DNA from 4 places in the Bacillus sp. V33-4 genome. Region 1 is predicted to be linked to each of the others. Evidence: riboswitches for the same ligand, from Rfam matches in the RefSeq annotation. Region 1 holds a riboswitch; each other region holds the start of a gene.

What was found. A riboswitch is a leader RNA that binds a small molecule or an ion and turns the genes downstream of it on or off. The one in region 1 is predicted to bind S-adenosylmethionine.
Region 2: another riboswitch for S-adenosylmethionine. It lies ahead of mtnW (2,3-diketo-5-methylthiopentyl-1-phosphate enolase); the one in region 1 lies ahead of CVD23_RS09855 (methionine ABC transporter ATP-binding protein).
Region 3: another riboswitch for S-adenosylmethionine. It lies ahead of CVD23_RS04630 (PLP-dependent aspartate aminotransferase family protein); the one in region 1 lies ahead of CVD23_RS09855 (methionine ABC transporter ATP-binding protein).
Region 4: another riboswitch for S-adenosylmethionine. It lies ahead of CVD23_RS10735 (uroporphyrinogen decarboxylase family protein); the one in region 1 lies ahead of CVD23_RS09855 (methionine ABC transporter ATP-binding protein).

Annotation. Positions count from the first base shown of each region.
Region 1 is NZ_PGVC01000024.1:113,184-116,241, reverse strand. Features, by position in the region: gene CVD23_RS09860 (O-acetylhomoserine aminocarboxypropyltransferase/cysteine synthase family protein) at 123-1,439, shown strand; SAM riboswitch class I at 1,569-1,684, shown strand; gene CVD23_RS09855 (methionine ABC transporter ATP-binding protein) at 1,864-2,889, shown strand; gene CVD23_RS09850 (methionine ABC transporter permease) at 2,882-3,058, shown strand, end outside.
Region 2 is NZ_PGVC01000032.1:85,157-88,214, reverse strand. Features, by position in the region: gene CVD23_RS12600 (2-hydroxy-3-keto-5-methylthiopentenyl-1-phosphate phosphatase) at 1-507, opposite strand, end outside; gene mtnW (2,3-diketo-5-methylthiopentyl-1-phosphate enolase) at 507-1,730, opposite strand; SAM riboswitch class I at 1,829-1,935, opposite strand; gene CVD23_RS12590 (pyridoxal phosphate-dependent aminotransferase) at 2,007-3,058, opposite strand, start outside.
Region 3 is NZ_PGVC01000010.1:61,994-65,051, forward strand. Features, by position in the region: gene CVD23_RS04625 (aliphatic sulfonate ABC transporter substrate-binding protein) at 1-137, opposite strand, end outside; gene CVD23_RS04630 (PLP-dependent aspartate aminotransferase family protein) at 168-1,967, opposite strand; SAM riboswitch class I at 2,129-2,244, opposite strand; gene CVD23_RS04635 (trans-sulfuration enzyme family protein) at 2,508-3,058, opposite strand, start outside.
Region 4 is NZ_PGVC01000027.1:43,352-46,409, reverse strand. Features, by position in the region: gene CVD23_RS10745 (ABC transporter ATP-binding protein) at 1-1,008, shown strand, start outside; gene CVD23_RS10740 (prolyl oligopeptidase family serine peptidase) at 1,161-1,838, shown strand; SAM riboswitch class I at 1,981-2,090, shown strand; gene CVD23_RS10735 (uroporphyrinogen decarboxylase family protein) at 2,168-3,058, shown strand, end outside.

The DNA of each region.
Region 1 (3,058 bases):
GATGACCCCCCTCTTCTTTGAAAAGGGGGTTTTTCATTTCTTCTTTTAATGAATCCTGGTTTTCTCTGCCATAGGCAGCTTATTGTTAAAAGAAATCACTAAATAAAGAGGAGAGATGAAAAGTGAGTGAAAAGCAGCAAAAATATCGAATTGAAACAATTGGGGTTCATGGCGGGCTAAAACCTGACCCGATAACAGGTGCAAGGGCTGTGCCGATCTACCAAAACAATGCCTATCAATTTAAAAATACCGAGCATGCAGCAAACTTGTTTGCCCTAAAAGAAGAAGGATATATATACACAAGAATTCATAATCCAACCGTTACCGTTTTCGAGGAAAGAGTTGCGCAGCTCGAAGGCGGCATAGGCGCTCTTGCAGTATCGAGCGGTATGGCTGCGATTACGACAGCGATTTTAAATGTTGCCGAGGCTGGCGATGAAATTGTTGCATCTGCTAATCTTTATGGCGGCACCTATAATCTGTTCGCGGTCACTTTGCCGAAGTACGGGATAAAGGTAAAGCTCGTTGATTCCACAGACCCTAATGAAATTACACGGGCAATTACGGAAAAAACGAAGGCTGTCTTTGCAGAAACAATCGGAAACCCGAGCTTGAGAGTTTTGGATATTGAAGCTGTTGCAGAGGCAGCACATAGTGCTGGTGTTCCATTAATCATTGACAATACATTTGCTACACCGTATTTATGCAGGCCGATTGAGCACGGTGCGGATATTGTTATCCACTCGGCCACGAAATGGCTCGTCGGGAATGGGACCACTCTTGGCGGGATCATTGTAGATGGAGGGAAGTTTGATTGGAGCTCAGCTAAGTTCCCGGGTTTTAATGAGCCTGATTCAAGCTATCACGATCTTGTTTATAGTGAAGCATTGGGTCCAGCAGCGTTCATTGTTAAAGCGAGAGTCCAGCTTCTTCGCGATTTGGGACCGGCACTGAGCCCGCAAAACGCTTTTCAATTCACACTTGGATTGGAAACCCTTCATGTGAGAATGAAGGAGCATGTTGCCAACACGAAAATCATGATTGAGTATCTGGAAAACCACCCTGCAGTAAAATGGATTCTTTATCCGGGGCATAAAGCCCATCCTGATAAGAAATTAGCTGAAAAGTATTTGCCGAAAGGGGCAGGTTCTGTTGTCGTATTTGGAATCGAAGGAGGAAGAAAAGCTGGCGAAAAATTGATTAACTCTTTGTCATTATGGGCGCATGTTGCGAATGTCGGAGATGCGAAAAGCTTAATCATTCATCCAGCAAGCACGACCCACCAACAGCTTGATGCAGATGGACTGGCGGCAGCCGGTGTGCCAGAAGACCTTATTCGTGTATCGATTGGAATCGAAAATGCCGAAGATTTAATTGAAGATTTAGAACAAGCAATTGAAAAAGCAACAGGCATCATTTCAAGGACGGCCCATGTATAATTTTTAGACGATTTCAGCGGAAAAACTTTGTCGTTGACACTCTTTTTTATCCGTGATACGATATCACTCATAATTAAAAACTGCTTATTTTCAGGCAAAAACCAATTTAATATAAAAGAAGATTTTGCGCTCTTATCAAGAGAGGTGGAGGGATGTGCCCGTTGAAGCCCGGCAACCATCATTGAACATTTATTCAATGAAATGGTGCCAATTCACACAAAGCTTGAGGCTTTGGGAGATGAGAGAAAGGACATAGATGATATGCCTTTCTGCTCACAGAGCAGAAAGGCTTTTTATTTGCGCGCTTATCGGGATAGATACGAGTTTGTATTAGTAATGCATTCAAAATGGTATAGCGATGTAAGGGCAGTTTTTAATGTTAAGTTAGCCCACGGGGTGAATCGGATTTAAGAGGGTGAATCAGTTGATTACGATAAAAAACGTAAAAAAGATTTATCCTTCTAAAAATGGACAGATTAGCGCAGTAGAAGACGTGAACCTGGAAATAAAAGAAGGAGAAATCTTTGGTGTCATCGGATATAGCGGCGCTGGAAAAAGTACTTTGATTCGCATGCTGAACGGTCTTGAGATTCCGACTGAGGGATCGATTACCGTAGCTGGGCGTCAGGTGTCACAAATCAAGGGCAGCCAGCTTCGCAAGGCGCGCCAGGAGATCAGTATGATCTTCCAGCACTTTAATTTGCTTTGGTCAAGAACAGTACGTGAAAATATTGCTTTTCCTCTTGAAATTGCCGGGCTGAGAAAGCCGGAAAGATTAAAGCGTGTCAATGAATTGATTAAATTGGTCGGACTGGAAGGGCGGGAAGATGCCTACCCTTCACAATTGAGCGGCGGGCAGAAACAGCGGGTCGGAATAGCAAGAGCACTGGCCAACAATCCGAAAGTGCTTCTATGCGATGAAGCAACATCTGCCCTTGACCCGCAAACTACGGACTCTATTCTTGAGCTGCTCGTAGATATTAATAAACGCCTTGGGTTGACGATCGTGTTGATTACCCATGAGATGCATGTGATCCGGAAAATTTGCCATCGGGTCGCTGTAATGGAAAGTGGGCGGGTTGTCGAACTTGGAGATGTGCTCGATGTATTTAAAAATCCACAGCAGCCGATCACGAGAAGATTTGTTCAGCAAGTTACCGAACCGGAGGAAACAAAGGAAACGATTGAGCACTTGCTGGAAAGCTATCCGCACGGCCAGGTCGTTCAACTGACCTTCGTAGGGGAAGGTACAGAACAGCCGTTAATTACAAACCTGATCCGAAATTATCAGGTGACGATTAACATCTTGCAGGGTAAAATTTCCAAAACCCAGAATGGCTCTTATGGAACACTATTTATCCATATTGATGCCGCAGAAGCAGAGGCAGCGAAGGCAATTGATTACATACGCACCCAGCAGGTTGGGGTGGAGGTGATCACGAATGATTGAAACAATGCTGCCTAATGTAGATTGGGAAAAAATGTGGGAAGCGACAACCGAAACGCTTTATATGACAGGTATTTCCGTTCTCGCTACGTTTGTTTTAGGTCTACTGCTCGGACTGTTGCTGTTTTTGACGTCTAAAGGGAATATTTGGGAAAATCGATTGGTTAATTTA
Region 2 (3,058 bases), on a different contig from region 1:
CGAATCACCAATGACAATCTTATCGAGATTTTCTCCATCCAGGCTGCGGATGACAGAAGGTTTGCAGCAGCCGCAGCCGTTGGAGCAGTGACTGTCACAGCTGTGAGGCCACAGTATCTTTATTCTTTCAGCGCTGAAATCAGATCCGTTACAATATAAGCCTGTAATTGGTCCAGTCCCCTCCAGAATCGGCTCTACAAAAAAGTCGATTCCGCCACTGACAATATAAAGCGGGATATCTTTGTCAGCCAAAAAGGCGGCAAACTCCTTAAATCCAGCCCTGATTACTGCATGTTCAACCGCAAATTCAATAATCTCCTCCTTTAGAGAGCTGGGGAGGAGCGAGAATAGCTTTCCCACACCTTCCTTGATCGAAATTTGCCCGGAAAGAATCTGCTCCTTCAGCTGTTCCGACTCGGAAGGCGCAAATTTCTGCATGATCGCAATAATATTGTCCTGCTCGGTGATCGTCCCGTCAAAATCGCAAAATACAGCAAGCTTTTTCATTATGCAGTCACCTCTTGATGGCCCCATAGTTCGATCGCTGCCCGCAACTCATCATGCTGTTTTGCTTTATCCAGCAAAGATTGCCCATTTAAAACCGCTTCGATCGCTTGCCTGAATGCAAGGCCGCCCCCTTTTGCGCCATCCGGATGACCGTGAATACCGCCGCCTGCGTTTATTACGCTGTTATTTCCAAAGTCTCTGTACAATAATGGCACGAGGCCTGGATGAATTCCTGCCGACGGCACTGGAAACACTGGTTTAAACGCATCTTCTGTTGTCAAAGCCTCTGCGATTGACAAAACCTGTTCTTTTTCAAGGGCAACCGAGCCGTATGGAGACGGAAACAAAGATAAATCCGCTCCTGCATATCGCAATAATTTTCCTAATAACAACGAATAAGACAGTCCATATACCGATGATGAAGCGAGTGCACCACTGACAGCCGGATGGGCCATAATCGGCAAGGCAATGCTGTCGTCCTCCCGCAATTCCTGAAGGATATCGAGTCCGTAAGCAAAAACATTGAACAATAATAGATCCGCCCCAAGCTCGGCTGCCTTTTTCGCCTTATCCCTGAGAGCCGATGAGCGGCCAGTCAGGTTCACCGCATATAAGGTCCGCTGTCCTGACTGCTCATAGATTTCCGTTAACACCTTTTTCCCTTCGGAAATTCTCGCTGCAAACGGAGCCAGATCGTTCTCGAACAAAATTTCGTCATCCTTGACAATATCGACTCCACCCAGAGCTTGTTCTTTCAGCTGCGCAAGCAAGTACGGCAAGTCCCTGCCGATTACGCCTTTATAAATACTCATTAGCAACGGCCGGTTATAAACATTTACTTTTTCACGAATTCCCTCAATTCCAAAACGGGGACCGGGAAAAAGGGCTTTCAAGGAATCACTAAACTGCAAGTCTATTAATTTTATTTTTCCATCCAGTGATAACTTCCCAAAAACGGTTGTTAAGATCGCCGGTAAATCCGCTGAAAAATTTACAGCAGGGTAGGCAATTTTAATCAGTGCCTTTGTTTCCTCTTTGCTGCTTTCTTCCGAAAGACCTTCGACAGAGACAACACGCCCTTTGTGCTTTTTCAATTGTTTTTGCTCTAAGTAGGGCAGAGTTGTCCATGACCCTATCGTCAAGCCGAGGGCAATTTCCTCTGCTTTCTTCTCGGGATTATGTTTAGCATCATAGACTGAATATGTAGCAATTATTTCACTCATGCCGATCATCCTTTCCTTAAACGCGAGGGCCAACTTTTTCATTTTGGCCACAAAAAAACCTCTTCAGAAAGAAGAGGTTAGCATCTCAAACTAACATCTCCTTATCTTTCAGCGAATGCTGCAAGAATTAGCACCGTGCCTGGAATAATCCAAGTCGGTTGCCGGGCTTCATCGGGCTCGTCCCTCCGCCTGCTCTTGATAAGAAAACGATTTTCATATAATCATGTTCATGATAGTTCAAATTAATTTGGATTATCGCAGGAAATTTCCCAGTTGTCAATCCCCTTTATCAAATATTTCTAAAGATTCGATTCTTCTGACTGCTTCCTGCAATCGTTCTTCCGAGGTTAATAGCCCTGCTCTGACATAGCCTTCACCCCATTGCCCAAATCCTATTCCCGGTGCGACCACAATATGGGCATTTTCGAGCAAATAGTCGGAAAATTGCTGGGATGTAAACGCAGGCGGTACTTTTAGCCAGGCGAAGAATGAACCTTTTGGCGCTGCAACCTCCCAGCCTATCGATTGCAGCCCGTTAATAAACGTGTTTCGCCGCGATTCATATAATTGGTTCAGTTCCTCTACACATTCCTGCGATTCCAGTAAAGCTGCTGCCGCCGCTTCCTGTACTGCTCCAAAAAGGCTGACATAAAGGTGGTCCTGAAGCAAATTGATCGCACTGATTACGCTTTTATTACCAATAGCGAAACCAACTCTCCAGCCGGCCATGTTATACGTCTTCGATAAAGTGTAAATTTCAATGCCGACTTCCTTGGCGCCTTCCGCCTGCAAAAAGCTGATTGGTTTTTGCTGATCAAAACCGATTGCTCCATATGCGAAATCATGGACAACGCAAATGTCATGCTGTTTCGCAAGCGTTACGGTCTCTGCAAAGAACGGAAGGGTCGCAGTTGCTCCGGTCGGATTGTTCGGGTAATTCAGGAACATTAACTTTGCTTTTGCTAATGCGTCCGCGCTTAAATCATGATAATCAGGGAGAAAACCGTTCTGCTCAAGCAATGGCATATACAACATTTCCGCTCTCGCCAATGCTACCCCAGACCAGTAATCCGGATAACCCGGATCAGGAACTAGCACAGTATCCCCCGGATTTAATAAACATTGCGGAATTTCAACCAAACCTGCTTTTCCGCCGAACAATACGGCCACTTCTGTATCCGGGTCCAACTCGACCTCATACTCCCGCTTATAGAACTCAGCTGCCGCTTCCTTCAAGTAGCGAAATCCTTGAAAGGGTGAATATTTATGATTGACCGGGTTTTCAGCCGCGGCCTGCAATGCTTTGACAATATGTCCTGGTGTTGGCT
Region 3 (3,058 bases), on a different contig from region 1:
GAATAATACGCATAATCCAAAACAATTTTATCGGGCTTGCCGCTTTTCCCATCCCCGCTTGCAGTTGTGTTATTCGAACAGCCGGCTATCGCGAACAATGCGAGTACACCAGCCAATAAACTGACCCATTTTTTCATCTTTTTTTACCCCTTTCGATTTTCCAACTTCTATATTTCACATGCAAAGGTAACAATTGTGCCCCTTAACCTTTGTGCTTCTTTATAGGTACAGCGGTTTTGGACAACTTCAAGTCCTGCTTCTTTTGCGACCTCTACAGCTTTAGGGGAAATAACACCCTCCTGGAGCCAGAAAACCTTCGGCTTAATTTTGCCTGCTTCTTCGGCAATTTCGACCGCCGCTTCAGGGCTGCGGAATACCTGGACAATATCAACTTTAAACGGAATCGACGTTAAATCCGGATAGGCCTTTTCGCCAAGGACTTCCGTTTCTCGAGGATTGACCGGAATGATACGGTAGCCAAGCCGCTGCATTTTCCTTGCCAGACGGTGGCTCGGGCGGCCCGGATTGCTGCTTAGCCCGACAACAGCCAATGTCTTTGCACGCTGAACTTCATTGCCGTTCTCTGTTTCACGAATAGTTGGTGATTGAAGGGCCCAACGAATCACACCTTCATCATTCACTGCGACATCGCCCTTTACTTCTCCTTTGGAAGAAAGCCCAGTTGCTTCGAAGAAAGCACGGTCCAAATCGTTTGTTAAATCGCGCACCGATTCAATCCCGATCGATAAGCGGATCAATTCTTCAGTAACCCCTGTTTTAATGAGATCCTCAGCACTCAGTTGCTGATGCGTAGTTGAGGCCGGATGGATAATCAACGACTTAGCATCCCCGACATTGGCAACATGGGACCATAGTGCAACATGGTCGATGACCGTTTTCCCGGTGTCACGTCCACCCTTAATTCCAAAGTTGACGATCGACCCGAATCCGCCCCCTAAGTATTTCTTGGCCAGTTCATGAGCTGAATGCTCTTCAAGTCCCGGATAGGATACCCACTCGACAGCAGGATGAGCTTTTAGAAAGTCTGCAACCTTCAAGGCATTTTCATTATGTTTTTCAACTCTTAAATGAAGCGTTTCAAGCCCCTGCAGCAGTAAAAACGCACTGTGCGGGCTTAACGATGAACCGAAATCGCGCAATAACTGGACGCGCAGCTTTGTGCTGAAAGCAAGCGTTCCAAAATCATTGGCATAGCGCAAGCCATTATAGCTTGGATCTGGTTCTGTAAAACCAGGGAATTTCTCACTGTTCCAATTAAAGCGTCCGCCGTCAATCACGATACCGCCAATTGTTGTTCCATGTCCGCCAATCCATTTTGTCGCTGAATGGACAACGATATCAGCACCCCATTGGATTGGTTTACACAAATATGGGGAAGCAAAAGTATTATCAATAATTAATGGCACTCCATGTTCATGGGCAATTTCAGCCACTGCTTCAATATCAAAAACGCGCAAGCTTGGATTTCCGATGATCTCTCCATAAACGGCCTTGGTTTTAGGTGTAATTGCTTTCCTGAAATTTTCCGGATCAGTTGCATCAACGAAATGAACTTTAATACCGTACTTTGGCAGGGTAATCGCGAATAAATTATATGTTCCTCCGTACAAGCTTGACGCAGCAACAATTTCATCGCCAGCCTGGGCAATATTCATGATCGACAGGGCAATCGCGGCCATTCCGGAAGATGTAGCCACAGCGGCAACCCCATCTTCAAGCAAGGCTAGCCTTTTTTCGAAAACATCAACGGTTGGATTTCCAATTCTTGAATAGATATTGCCAGGCTCATCAAGGGAAAATAAACTTTGGGCATGTTCTGTATTATGAAAAACATATGAACTTGTTTGATAGATTGGAACGGCTCTTGAGCCTGTGGTCGGGTCAGGTGACTGCCCTCCGTGTAAAAGGATCGTTTCTAAATCGTAAGTATCATAAGATTGTGACATTTTATTTCCTCCCAAATCTGATTAATTTTATAAGAATAATAGGTTTAATGTTTAACAAGCTCTCGTGAACGTTCAGCGCCACTGCATCAATGAGAACCGGCTTTTTTTCAAATTTTGTAAAACAATAAAAGCCCCCTCTTCATAAGAAGAGGGGGCCCCTCCTCTTATCTTTCAAACAGCATCATGCTGCCTGCAGGAATTAGCACCTTTTCAAGCTTGGGGCTTGAAGGTTGCCGGACATCTTCGGGCCTGTTCCCTCCGTCACTCTGGATAAGAGATATTTTATTTGATTAAAACACTAAACTGTTAACTTTATAAAGGATTATAGTAAAGTTTATTTTTTTAGTCAATAACAAATGACTAAAAATATAAATTTTTTTGTATTTTTTTAATTGAATGAATTTCATAAAGCAATTCTTTAATGAAAAACGAACTGTTATTTAATGTTAAGTTAGTATTATTCATTTCCTACGGCATACTCCTGTATATCTAGACAACTTCATTCGTTTTTCAGTTTAGCTTATTACATTTCAAATTTACTCAATTTAGCGCCTTTTTAATGGCATTCTCGAATTCAACGATAATGTCTTCATAATGCTCAATACCGACCGAAATTCGGACGACCTCGTTCGTGATACCCAGTTCAGCACAAGTTTCCGGTGGAAGCGCACGATGGGATGTCTTGAGCGGGTGCGAAACAGTCGTCTCTACTCCGGCAAGTGTCGGAACAATTTTCACCCATGTTAAGGAGCGGAAAAATTCGCTGACATCAACATGTTTATCAAGCTCAATCGTTACCATTGCCCCAAAGTTTTCAGGATTTGCGCTAAATGGATAATAGGTTTTTGCTACGAATTGATGATTCTGCATAGCCTCAGCCAGCCGTTTAGCGTTTTCTGATTGTGTCTTCATTCTGACAGCCAGCGTTTTCAGACCCCGGCATGTTAACCATGCTTCGAAAGGACTGAGATTTGCGCCTAAATTGACAATTTTTGCTCTTGCTTTGCTGATTAATTCCTCTCTGCCGACAAGCACGCCAGCGGTGATATCGCTATGCCCGCCAATATATTTTGTCGCACTGTGCACGACAA
Region 4 (3,058 bases), on a different contig from region 1:
AATCTCAAACTTCGTGAGCAAGAATTTGTCGCAATACTGGGACCTTCCGGCTGTGGTAAAACTACTTTGCTCAAGCTTTTGGCAGGATTTATGAAACCTTCATCCGGTGAGATCACGATTCATGATGATCTCGTTGCCGGTCCCTACAAGCTTGTTCCACCAGAAAAACGAAATATTAGTATGGTATTTCAATCTTTCGCCCTCTGGCCGCACATGACAGTCTCCGAGCATGTATATTTTCCGCTTAAACACCATCGTTATGGGAAAATCAAAGATAGACAGGAACAGGCTGACCGTGTTAGCGAGACGCTTGAAATGGTCGGCCTTGAGAATTTAAAGAACCGATATCCTTCCGAACTGTCGGGAGGCCAGCGCCAGCGCGTTGCTTTAGCAAGGGCGATCGTCCCCCGCCCGGCTTTATTGCTTATGGATGAACCACTCAGTGCGCTCGATGCGGAACTAAGGATGGAAATGCGTAAAGAAATTCAGGGAATTCACCGGCAGTTGGGCACAACCGTTGTCTACGTTACCCATGATCAAAGTGAGGCTCTCGCTATGTCGGACAGAATTGTGGTCATGAATAAAGGTGAAATTGAGCAAGTTGACCCGCCGGAAGCTATTTATACGAAACCCAGAACTGTGTTTGTTTCCACTTTTGTTGGAAAAAGCAATTTAATAACCGGAAAATGGATCAATATCGATACCTTTATTCCTGATGGTTTTCCGCATGTCAGCTGGCCGGATATGGGAACTTCGGTCGAACTCAAAAAGCAACATCTATACCCGATCAGGCCCGAACAATGGGTAGTCACCGAAGCGGAACGAGGCGAAGTAACGGGAGAAATTCTTTTCGCCCAGTTTCAGGGAAATGAAATTCATTATAGTGTATTAGTGAATGATCAAACGTTTAGTGTATATTCATCAGTTTTTAATAAACGCTTTATTCCTGGAGATAAGGTTAGCTTGAAAGTAAACATTGGTGTGAAGGAAACAGCGATATCCATTTGATCTGCACTTTTGGAGCTCAGTTTTCAGGTAAGCTGACTTTGTTTCGGAAAAGAGATGTAATGTGATAAAGTGGAAACAATCAGAATTATTACTGGGCTGTCTATTCTATTAGGCAGCTTTACACTTTATTTTTTCAAGAAGAGAGGATTAACATGAAGCAAACAGCTGGTCGATTTCAAAAAGAAATTACCGTAAGAAAACAAGTCAACTTAGATTATCTATTACATTTGCCGGAAGACTACCATTTTGACCAGGAGAAGGCTTATCCGCTTGTCCTATTTCTTCATGGAGTCGGAGAGCGTGGCAATAATGTAGAGTTTCTTAAAAGGAATGGGCTACCGAAGCTGGCAGAGACTAAGGAACTACCATTTATTCTTTTGTCACCGCAGTGCCCCAATTATGTGGACCGATATTCGAACTGGCTGTTAGAGTTGGATGCTGTTATCAATTTGCTGGATCAGACGATTCAAAAATACCGGGTTGATGAGAGCAGAATTTATCTAACCGGCTTAAGTATGGGCGGTTATGGTACATGGGAGCTTGCGATCCAGAATCCTGAAAGGTTTGCGGCGGTAGCACCCATATGCGGGGGCGGATCGGCAGAAAACGTTCATCGATTAAAAGATGTCCCTGTTTGGACTTTTCATGGCGCGAAGGATGATATCATTCCAATTGAAGAGACGGAACAGATGGTGGCTGCTCTTCAAGCAGCTGGAGGGAATGTAAAGTTTTCGGTCTATCCAGATGCAAAGCATGATTCATGGACGGAAACGTATAACAACCCGGAATTTTTCGAGTGGCTGCTCAGTCAAAGCAAGCTCCATTCATGAGGAGCAAGTCTATTTTGGAATTGTTTCGCAATACAAACTTATTTGTGGCAAAGTTTCGAACTTATGAAATTATGAAGTTATTCAATTGACGGTTTATTTCTCAAGTGCTATTATCTTATTAATCTTATTAAATTACTTGGTTTTCTTATCTAGAGAGGTGAAGGGATTTGGCCCGGTGAAACCTCGGCAGCGGACTCTTTTTAAGGGAGTACTGTGCTAATTCCAACAAGCACAAGGCTTGGAAGATAAGAGGCGTCTTTGCAGGACATCTTACTCTTCTTAATGATTTAAGAAGGGTTTTTTACTGCGGAAAAGGAGGGTATATAGTAGTGGGCGAATGGAACAAGAAACAACGTTTTGCAGCTTTATTGTCCGGTGAACGGGCAGACCGCCCAATAGTCAGCGGCTGGCGCCATATTTTAGACAAAGAACAGAATGCTAAAGACTTAGCAGAAGCGACCGTTGCTTTTACGAAGCAGTTCGATTGGGACTGGGTCAAAATCAATCCGCGGGCAACGTATTATGCAGAAGCATGGGGAAATACATACGATTTTCAGGATTATAGATCGGTTTTTCCGAAACAAACACGCGCAGTCATCCAAAAAGCTTCAGATGTTTGGGATATTCGTGAAAAAAAAGCTATAGAATCCACGCCATTAAAAGAGCAATTGGAGGCTGTAAAACAAATTCGTCAAGGGCTGCCTGATACTCCGCTTGTCCAAACGATCTTTTCACCATTAACGGTGCTGTTATTCCTGGCTGGCCAGTCGGCTTATGTGAATGATACGGTCTATGGCAGTGGAGATCCTGTCACCATTGCAGCATTATTGTCAGAACAAAGAACCGGTGTTCATCGCGCCTTACATGCAATTGCGCTGACATTGGCGGATTATGTAATAGAATTGAATCGTGCCGGCGCAGATGGCATCTTCTACGCTGTAACCGGTACTGCTAACCCGGATATGTTTGAGGAGGCTGCCTTCAATGAGTTTTCCAGACCTTATGATCTCATTGTGCTGGAAGCGGCCCAACAAGGGAAGCGAATCCTGCACACCTGCGGGGCACATGCCCATCCCGAACGGTTTAACGACTACCCAATTGATGGGATTAGCTGGGATACGAAGGCGGCAGGCAATCCTGATCTCGATGCAGCATTGAACGCGACAAAAGTAGGTGGTGTCGACCACGCGTTGTTTGCGGCAAATGATATTGGCCGGATT